Regions from separate parts of the Streptomyces sp. NPDC053750 genome, predicted to be linked through region 2. Evidence: riboswitches for the same ligand, from Rfam matches in the RefSeq annotation. Region 2 holds a riboswitch; each other region holds the start of a gene.
The links. A riboswitch is a leader RNA that binds a small molecule or an ion and turns the genes downstream of it on or off. The one in region 2 is predicted to bind cyclic di-AMP.
Positions count from the first base shown of each region.

Region 1: another riboswitch for cyclic di-AMP. It lies ahead of ACIGO6_RS10030 (M23 family metallopeptidase); the one in region 2 lies ahead of ACIGO6_RS17890 (transglycosylase family protein).
Region 3: another riboswitch for cyclic di-AMP. It lies ahead of ACIGO6_RS22550 (NlpC/P60 family protein); the one in region 2 lies ahead of ACIGO6_RS17890 (transglycosylase family protein).

Region 1 is NZ_JBITXB010000003.1:109,370-112,635, forward strand. Features, by position in the region: gene ACIGO6_RS10025 (M16 family metallopeptidase) at 1-877, shown strand, start outside; cyclic di-AMP (ydaO/yuaA leader) riboswitch at 1,070-1,234, shown strand; gene ACIGO6_RS10030 (M23 family metallopeptidase) at 1,247-2,011, shown strand; gene ACIGO6_RS10035 (GntR family transcriptional regulator) at 2,200-2,898, shown strand; gene ACIGO6_RS10040 (HPr family phosphocarrier protein) at 3,016-3,266, opposite strand, start outside.
Region 2 is NZ_JBITXB010000005.1:448,150-451,415, forward strand. Features, by position in the region: gene ACIGO6_RS17880 (cytochrome P450) at 1-78, shown strand, start outside; gene ACIGO6_RS17885 (transglycosylase family protein) at 220-1,275, shown strand; cyclic di-AMP (ydaO/yuaA leader) riboswitch at 1,459-1,625, shown strand; gene ACIGO6_RS17890 (transglycosylase family protein) at 1,630-2,346, shown strand; gene eno (phosphopyruvate hydratase) at 2,625-3,266, shown strand, end outside.
Region 3 is NZ_JBITXB010000007.1:395,567-398,832, forward strand. Features, by position in the region: gene ACIGO6_RS22545 (tellurite resistance/C4-dicarboxylate transporter family protein) at 1-128, opposite strand, end outside; gene ACIGO6_RS22550 (NlpC/P60 family protein) at 156-1,349, opposite strand; cyclic di-AMP (ydaO/yuaA leader) riboswitch at 1,357-1,536, opposite strand; gene pcrA (DNA helicase PcrA) at 1,768-3,266, shown strand, end outside.

The DNA of each region.
Region 1 (3,266 bases), on a different contig from region 2:
CCCGGCCGAGGCGCGCATGTCGCGCCCGCGTCAGGGCACCGAGGAGACGGTCGAGAGCATCGACGCGGGGGCCGTACGCGCCTTCTACGAGAAGCACGTCCGCCCCGCCACGGCCACCGCCGTGGTCGTCGGCGACCTCACCGGCATCGACCTCGACGCGCTGCTCGGCGACACGCTGGGCGCGTGGACCGGCTCGGCCGCCGAGCCGCGCCCCGTGCCCCCGGTGACCGCCGACGACAGGGGCCGGGTCGTCATCGTGGACCGCCCCGGCGCCGTCCAGACGCAGCTGCTGATCGGCCGCACCGGCTCCGACCGGCACGACCGCGTGTGGCCCGCGCAGGTCCTCGGCACCTACTGCCTGGGCGGCACCCTCACCTCCCGCCTGGACCGTGTCCTGCGCGAGGAGAAGGGATACACCTACGGCGTACGGGCGTTCGGCCAGGTGCTGCGGTCCGCCCCCGACGGCACGGGCGCGGCCATGCTCGCCATCAGCGGCTCCGTCGACACCCCCAACACCGGCCCCGCCCTGCAGGACCTGTGGACCGTGCTGCGCACGCTCGCGGAGGGTGGTCTCACCGACGCCGAGCGCGACGTCGCCGTGCAGAACCTGGTCGGTGTGGCGCCGCTGAAGTACGAGACCGCGGCGGCCGTGGCGAGCACGCTGGCCGACCAGGTCGAGCAGCACCTGCCCGACGACTACCAGGCCACGCTCTACCGTCAACTCGCCGCCACCGGCACGGTGGAGGCCACGGCGGCGGTCGTGAACGCCTTCCCGGTGGACCGGCTGGTGACGATCCTCGTCGGCGACGCGGCGCAGATCAAGGAGCCGGTCGAGGCCCTCGGCATCGGCGAAGTCACCGTCGTGGCCGCCGAGTAGGGGACACGCGCGCGTGGCGGCCCTGGTGACGGATGTGTCACCAGGGCCGCCTTTTGTCCGAATTGAGGGAGAGGTTGCCTGTCTGCCCTGTGGCATGCGCTACAAAAAGCCGGTTGCGTTTGAGGATTGAAGAAGGCCGCGCTTAACGTCGTCCGGGCTGTTCGTCAGGCAGTGCGCCGCACCCGCGGCACCGGACAGTCATCGCCGAGTCCCCGTACGGCGCGAGCCAGGGGAGCCGGGGACCCATCGCAGTCCCTGGGGTGAATCGGACGCCCGCGCGTGCAGCGAGGGGGTCCGTAGGAGACCTTCCTGCTCCGAACCCGTCAGCTAACCCGGTAGGCGAGAGGGAAGGAAAGGACCAGCCTCTACATGGCGTTCACGCGCGCCACCGGGAAGCACCGCCGTCCCAGCCGGATGCACCGCACCACCGCCCGCGCGGCGGGTGTCGCGGCCCTCGCCACCACCGGCGTCGTCGGCACCCTCGCCGCTCCGGCGCTCGCCGCCGAGCCCGAGGTCGAGCAGAGCGGACTCACCCCGGTCATCACCATCGGCGACTCCGTTGCCGACGAGATCGACGCCCAGGCCACCGCGCAGAAGCAGGCCGCCCTGGACGCCGCCGCCCGTGAGGCGGCCATGGAGGCCGCGCGCGAGCGGGCGGCCGAGGCGGCCAAGGAGGCGCGCGAGGCCAAGGAGCGCGCCGCCCGCGAGGCGGAGCGCAAGCGCCTCAACACCTTCGTGTCGCCGATCACCGCCTCCTACGTCTCCACCGCCTACCAGGCCGGCAGCTCCCTGTGGTCCTCCGGCAGCCACACCGGCATCGACTTCCACGCCTCCAGCGGCACCTCCGTGCACGCGGTCGGCGTCGGCACCGTCGTGGAGGCCGGCTGGGGCGGGGCGTACGGCAACCAGGTCGTCATCAAGATGCACGACGGCACGTACACGCAGTACGGCCACCTGTCGTCCGTGGGTGTCTCGGTGGGCCAGTCGGTCGAGCCCGGCCAGCAGATCGGCCTCTCCGGCGCCACCGGCAACGTCACCGGACCGCACCTGCACTTCGAAGCCCGGACGAGCCCCGAGTACGGCTCGGACATGGACCCCGTCGCCTATCTCCGCTCCCACGGCGTGAACCTCTGACGACGGACGGCACGGCAACCGAAAGCCCCGGCTCCCCGAGCCGGGGCTTTCGCGTTTTCGGACCGGTCTCTGTCCAAAAAATATCCATGAAATCCGCCCTGCCGTCGGAATACCCGCCGCATTGGCCTAGAGTCACTGAACACGCGTCAATCGTCGACGTTTCACGGGGATTAAGGCGGAGGTCGGTCATGCGTATTCCGGCGCACTCGGTGTGCACGGCGATCCGGGACGACATCGTCGCAGGCGTCCACGGGCGCGGCAGCCGGCTCACCGAGGAACTCCTCGCCCGCCGCTACGGCGTCTCCCGCGTCCCCGTCCGCGAGGCCCTGCGCACGCTGGAGGCCGAGGGCTTCGTGGTGACCCGGCGGCACGCGGGCGCGTGTGTCGCGGAGCCGACCGAACAGGAGGCCGCCGACCTGCTCGAGACGCGCACCCTCCTGGAGCCCCTCGGCGCCTCCCGGGCCGCCCGGCGCCGCACCGAGGCCCACCTCAAGGTGCTGCGCGGGCTGGTCCGGCTGGGGCAGGAGCGCGCCAGGCAGGGCAGTAGCGAGGATCTGCGCTCACTGGGCGGCTGGTTCCACGAAACCCTCGCCCAGGCCGCCGGCAGCCCCTCCCTGACGGCGCTGCTGACCCAGCTGCGCCACAAGATCGCCTGGATGTACGCCGTGGACGCGCAGACCGGGCCGGTGGAGTGCTGGGCGGAGCACGGCGCGATCGTCGACGCGGTGGCCCGGGGCGACGCCGAGCGCGCGCGGGCGCTCATGGCTCTGCACACCGAGCGGTCGATGCCGGCGCACCGGTTGCGCTTCTCCTCCGGCGGCGAACAGCGGGCGGAGCGTGTGAGGAACTCGCAACGTGCTGTAAACATGCCGAGCCTGCGCCATTAACACGGGCACCGTATACAAAGACGAGGTAATTGGGGGGCTATTTTCTGCTGCCCGGAAAAGGGAAAGCGAAAAGGCCCGCCCGATGATTCGGGGCGGGCCTTTCGGTGCTGCCGTGGGTCAGACGGTCTCGGGAAGCTCCTCGAGACCCTCGGCGACCAGCTTCGCCAGCCGCTCCAGGGCGGCGTCCGCGCCCTCGGCGTCGGAGGCGAGGACGATCTCCTCGCCACCCTGGGCGCCGAGGCCGAGGACGGCCAGCATGGAGGCCGCGTTGACGGGGGATCCGTCGGCCTTGGCGATCGTCACCGGGACGCCTGTGGCCGTGGCGGCTCGGACGAAGATGGAGGCGGGGCGGGCATGGAGACCCTCGG
Region 2 (3,266 bases):
GGTCTGCGCACCCTGCCCGTCTCCTTCACGCCGGTCGCGTCATCGGCCGACAACGGCACACCGCCGACACAAAGGTGACACGCGCTCAACTCTGTGATCTTCACGTGATCTGCGCGGCATGAACTTGTGACAAGCGATCATCTGCCTATACGTTCACGAATCAGCGTGGCCCGAGTACCACCGCCGCGCGGTCCCCGTTGTCTCGTGAAAGGTCGTCGCATGCTCTCCGGGAACGGTCGTCACCGCCGCCCCCGCCAGGCTCCCGCCCTGGTCGTCGCCGCCGGAGTGACCGGCTCCGCCATCGCGATCCCCCTCCTCGGCGCCACCGGCGCCCACGCGGCCGACGGGGCGAACTGGGACCGGGTCGCCGAGTGCGAGACCGGCGGTTCCTGGAGCCAGAACAGTGGCAACGGGTACTACGGCGGCCTGCAGCTGTCCCAGGAGGTGTGGGAGCAGTACGGCGGTCTGGAGTACGCGCCGAGCGCCGACCAGGCCAGCCGCTCGCAGCAGATACGGGTCGCCGAGAACCTGCACGCGGACCAGGGCATCGCCGCCTGGCCGACCTGCGGCCTGCTCGCGGGTCTGGGCAACGACTCGGCGTCCACGGGCAGCGGCACGGGTGACGGTGCGTCGGAGGGGACGGGGGGGTCGGAGGCGCCGGGGACGTCGACCGCCCCTGAGTCGACCGGATCGACCGACTCGTCCGGTTCGGCCGACTCATCCGGATCCTCCGGTTCGGCCGGGACGTCGGAGCCGACGGCCGGAACGTCGCCCTCGCCCTCCTCCTCGGCCACTTCCGGTCCTTCGTCGAGCACCGAGGACGAATCGGCCAAGTCAGGCGCGTCCACCGAATCCGACCCCTCGGGGAGCGCCGACCCGCAGCAGTCCGTCAGCTCGGCCGAAGCCACCACCAAGGGTGATGAAACGGACAAGGTGGAGCGAGGTGACGGTTCTTCGAACCTCACCGGCACCGAGGAGGAGTCGGGTTCGGGCCGTCATCGCGGCGACAGCGCCGACGAGGGCGCAGTGGACGGCCGTACGGCCGAGTCGTCGGGCCGGCACGCCTCGCGTGACGAGGGTGAGGCGCGAGAGGTCGTGGGCGGCGCGTACACCGTCCGTTCCGGCGACAGCCTGTGGGGCATCGCCGACTCGCTCGAGCTCGACGGCGGGTGGCGTTCGCTCTACGCCGGCAACAAGGAGGTCGTCGGGGTCGACCCGGACCACATCCTGCCCGGTCAGACGCTCACGGTCACGGGCGAATCGGGCGAAAAGTAGGGGGAGTTCGCGTCACGGTTAGAGGTCCTATGTCCGTTTTGGATCTAGTGAGATATAGGTCTCAGAAGCCGTGATCGTCTTTGAAAATCCGCGGAGCGCGTGTCTACGGTCATGACCGCTCGTCATCGCGGGCCCCGGTTGCCGCAACGCCGAATCCTGCCAGCGGCAGCCCGGGAACAGTCGTCGCGTCAAGCGCCGCAGGCAGGAGCGGGGGACCCAAGGTAAGTGCCGCACCGGGCAGTTGAGCCGGAGCGGCTAGGGGTGGAGCCGAGTTCCGTGAGGAACCCGGCCGGGCAACTCAACCGGCCCGAACCCGACAGCTCACCTCGCAGGCGTCGGTGAGGGGATCGATCCATGCTGTTTTCCGGCAAGGGCAAGCACCGTCGTCCGTCCAAGGCCACCCGAGTCATCGCCGTCGCCGGTGTCACCGGTGCCGCCGTCGCCGCTCCGCTGATGGCGGCCGGCAACGCCTCCGCCGCCACCGAGGCCGAGTGGGACGCCGTCGCCCAGTGCGAGTCCGGCGGCAACTGGGCCATCAACACCGGCAACGGCTACTACGGCGGTCTGCAGTTCGCCAGCTCCACCTGGGCCGCCTTCGGCGGTACGCAGTACGCCGCGACCGCCGACCGGGCGACCAAGGCGCAGCAGATCCAGATCGCCGAGAAGGTGCTCGCGGGCCAGGGCAAGGGTGCCTGGCCGGTCTGCGGCACCGGCCTGTCGAACGCCGCGTACACCGGTGGCGGCTCCTCGCAGGGTTCCGGCAGCTCCGAGAGCGCGCAGAGCCAGGACAGCGGCTCCACCGCCGAGCGCTCCACCGAGCAGAAGGCCTCCCGCTCCTCCGAGCGTCCGGCCGCCGAGAAGCAGGCCGAGAAGAAGACCGTCACCACCCCGACCGGCGAGAAGGTCGAGAAGGGCGACGGCGAGTACAAGGTCGTCGAGGGTGACACCCTCAGCTCGATCGCGGCGGAGCACGACGTCGCCGGCGGCTGGGCGAAGCTGTTCAAGCTGAACGACGACATCGTCGACGACGCCGACCTGATCTACCCGGGTCAGCAGCTGCACCTGAAGTAGGCAGCGGCCCCCTTGCTCCCGCCCCGGTGCGTGTTCCCCCGTACGCACCGGGGCGGGATTTCTATGCCCTGCTACCGCCCCTGTTGCCGCCCCTGTTTCCGTCCCGGTTTCCGGGAACGTCTTTGTTCCGTTCGGAAACAATTTACTCTCGGTTCTGTCCATGGGGTGGGCGACCGGCTGGCCGATCGCCCGGAGCCGGTTAGGCTCGTCCCGCAGAGCCCCTGTGGTCCTGCGGACCCGCGTCACACCGAAGCGTCACATTGAAGAAGGAGATGCTCGTGCCGTCCATCGACGTCGTCGTAGCCCGGGAAATCCTGGACTCCCGAGGCAACCCCACGGTCGAGGTCGAGGTCGGCCTCGACGACGGCAGCACGGGTCGTGCCGCCGTGCCGTCCGGTGCCTCCACCGGCGCCTTCGAGGCCATCGAACTCCGTGACGGCGACCCGGGCCGTTACCTGGGCAAGGGCGTCGAGAAGGCCGTCCTCGCCGTCATCGAGCAGATCGGCCCGGAGCTGGTCGGCTACGACGCCACCGAGCAGCGCCTGATCGACCAGGCGATGTTCGACCTGGACGCCACCGACAACAAGGGCTCGCTCGGCGCCAACGCCATCCTCGGCGTCTCGCTCGCCGTCGCCCACGCCGCATCCGAGGCGTCCGACCTGCCGCTCTTCCGCTACCTGGGCGGTCCGAACGCGCACCTGCTGCCGGTGCCGATGATGAACATCCTGAACGGCGGCTCGCACGCCGACTCCAACGTGGACATCCAGGAGTTCATGATCGCGCCGATCGGCGCCGAGTCCTTCTCCGAGGCGCTGCGCTGGGGCACCGAGGTCTACCACACCCTCAAGAAGGTCCTGAAGAGCAAGGGCCTGGCCACCGGCCTCGGCGACGAGGGCGGCTTCGCCCCGAACCTCGGCTCT
Region 3 (3,266 bases), on a different contig from region 2:
TCGTGGCCCGTCAGGTGCAGGCCGACCGACACGATGGCGGTCGCCATCACCGCGGCCCCGGCCGCCGGCGGACGCTGCGCCCACCAGGCGCGCAGGTGGTGGGGATGGGGAGAGGTGCCGGATGACATGGCCCCGATGCTAGAGAGCCACGCCGGTCAGGCCGGGCGCACCACGCTGTGGATCGACGACTCGCCGTCGTAGAAGATCGATTCCTCGCGCACGTACGCGCCCGGCTTCGGGGCGTGGATCATCATGCCGTTGCCGATGTAGAGGCCGACGTGGCTGAGGTCGTCGTAGAAGAACACCAGGTCACCGGGTTGGGCCTGGGAGACCGGGACCGTCGTGCCGGCGTCGACCTGGTCGTAGGTGGTGCGCGGCAGCGTCACGCCCGCGGCCTTCCAGGCGGCCTGGGTGAGCCCGGAGCAGTCGTAGGAGCCGGGGCCGGTGGCGCCCCAGACGTACGGCTTGCCGATCTGGGCGCGGGCGAAGGCGAGCGCCTTCTCGGCCTTGGTGCCGGTGGAGGAGTCCGAGGCGGAGTCCGAGCCGGAGGAGCCCGATGAACCGGAGCCGGTGTTTCCGTCCTGGGCGGCCTGCTCCTGTTCCTGTGCCTCCGCCTCTGCCTGTTCCTGGCGCTTGCGCTCCTCGGCCTGCTGCTGCGCGAGCTCCGCGGCCTTGCGGGCGGCCTCCTCCTGCTTCTTCCTCTCGATCGCCGCGAGCCGGGCCTTCTCCTCGGCGGTCAGCTCCGAGAGCAGCTCGCGCGCGGTGGCGAGCTTCTTCTGGACGGTGGCCTTGGCCGTCTTGAGGTCGTTCTGCGACTCGGTGAGCGTCTCGAGGCTCTCGGTGGCCTCCCGGCGCTTCTTCATCGTCTCGGACTGCTGTGTGACGTAGTCGTCGACCGCGTCCTTCTGGCGGCCGGTGAGCCGGCTCATCAGCCGGGTCTGGTCGAAGTACTCCTGCGGCGAGTCCGCGAGGAGGAAGGTCGCGGTCTCCGGGACCAGACTGCCGGTGCGGTACTGCGCGGAGGCGTAGGACCCGAGCTCCTCGCGCGCCTCGTTGAGCTTCTGGGTGCGCTGGGCGACGTCGTCGAGGAGGGTGTCGACCTTCTTGCGCTGCTTGGAGGTCTTCTCCTTGGCCGCGTTGTACTTCTCGGTCGCCGATCCTGCCTGGCGGTAGAGGTCGTCGACCTTCTTCTCGACCTCTTCGAGGCTCGGCCTGTCGTCGTCCGACGGCGCGGCGTTGGCCGTCTGGGAGAGCAGGGCGACGGAGGTGAGGGCCGCCGTGGCGAGGGCGGGGGTCCGTATGCCTGCGACACGTGTACCGGTGGGGCGCGACTTGCGGTGCGACGCCAAGGAGGCGACTCCTTCCGTGCTCCGCCTACCGGGTTAGCTGTCGGGTTCGGGCGGAGTGGTTCTGGAAGGGTTGCCCTACGGCGGTCCGTCCCGGCGGGGGCGGTGCGGCCGATTCACCCCAAGGTTCTCGGTTGGGTCCCCGGCTCCGGGCGCCGTGCGGGCACGCCGGACTCGGCGGAGGCCGCGCGGCCCGGCGACGTTCGCCGGAGGGGGTCGTGCGGCCTGCCCGCACCGTAGCCAACTCGTGTGGCGGCTGTGAAGGTTGATGGGTGATATGCCCGATACATTTTCGTGACCTTTGGTGCGGGCGTCACTCTTCGTGGTGGGGCCGGTAGCGGGGCGTGCCCGGTGGCGGCTCTCCGGTCATTTTCCGGGGCGGGAACCGGTTGTCGGTGGGGCGCCCTAGACTCGGAGAGCGATGAGCAGCCTCTTTGACGACAGCTTCCTGGCGAGCCTCCAGACCCCCCGCGGTCACGAGGAGGAACCCCCGCCGCCGCCCGAGGACGATCACGGACCGGAGCCGGTTCCGCACGATCTGTTCGGCGGGAAGTTCGACGTGCCGCCGGACCGGGACACCCACTACCGGGACGGCGCCCCGCGCCCCGCCCTGGACCCGGCCGCGCTGCTGGAGGGGCTGAACGAGAACCAGCGCGCCGCCGTCGTGCACTCCGGCTCCCCCCTGCTCATCGTGGCCGGAGCGGGCTCCGGGAAGACCCGCGTGCTCACCCACCGCATCGCCCACCTGCTGGCCGAGCGGGGCGTCCACCCGGGCCAGATCCTCGCGATCACCTTCACCAACAAGGCCGCGGGCGAGATGAAGGAGCGCGTCGAGCAGCTCGTCGGCCCGCGGGCGAACGCGATGTGGGTCATGACCTTCCACAGCGCGTGCGTCCGCATCCTGCGCCGCGAGTCGAAGAGGCTCGGCTTCACTTCGTCCTTCTCGATCTACGACGCCGCCGACTCCAAGCGCCTGATGGCGCTCGTCTGCCGCGACCTGGACCTCGACCCCAAGCGCTTCCCGCCGAAGTCCTTCAGCGCGAAGATCAGCAACCTGAAGAACGAGCTGATCGACGAGGAGGACTTCGCCGCCCAGGCCGCCGACGGCTTCGAGAAGACCCTCGCCCAGGCCTACGCCATGTACCAGTCGCGGCTGCGCGAGGCGAACGCCCTCGACTTCGACGACCTGATCATGACCACGGTCAACCTGCTCCGCGCCTTCCCGGACGTCGCCGAGCACTACCACCGCCGCTTCCGGCACGTCCTGGTCGACGAGTACCAGGACACCAACCACGCCCAGTACGCCCTGGTCCGCGAGCTGGTCGGCACCCCCTCCGAGCACCCCGTCGACGTGCCGCCCGAGGCCGAGGTGCCGCCCGCCGAGCTGTGCGTGGTGGGCGACGCCGACCAGTCGATCTACGCCTTCCGCGGCGCCACCATCCGCAACATCCTCCAGTTCGAGGAGGACTACCCGGACGCCACGACGATCCTCCTGGAGCAGAACTACCGCTCCACGCAGACCATCCTCAGCGCCGCCAACGCGGTCATCGAGCGCAATGAGTCCCGCCGCCCCAAGAACCTGTGGACCAACCAGGGCGCCGGCTCGCAGATCACCGGGTACGTCGCCGACACCGAGCACGACGAGGCGCAGTTCGTCGCCGACGAGATAGACCGCCTCACGGACGCGGGCGAGGCGAAGGCCGGCGATGTCGCCGTCTTCTACCGCACCAACGCGCAGTCCCGTGTCTTCGAAGAGGTCTTCATCCGCGTCGGCCTGCCCTACAAGGTCGTCGGCGGCGTCCGCTTCTACGAGCGCAAGGAGGTCCGGGACGTCCTGGCCTACCTGCGGGTGCTGGCCAACCCGGAGGACACGGTGCCGCTGCGGCGGATCCTCAACGTGCCCAAGCGGGGCATCGGCGA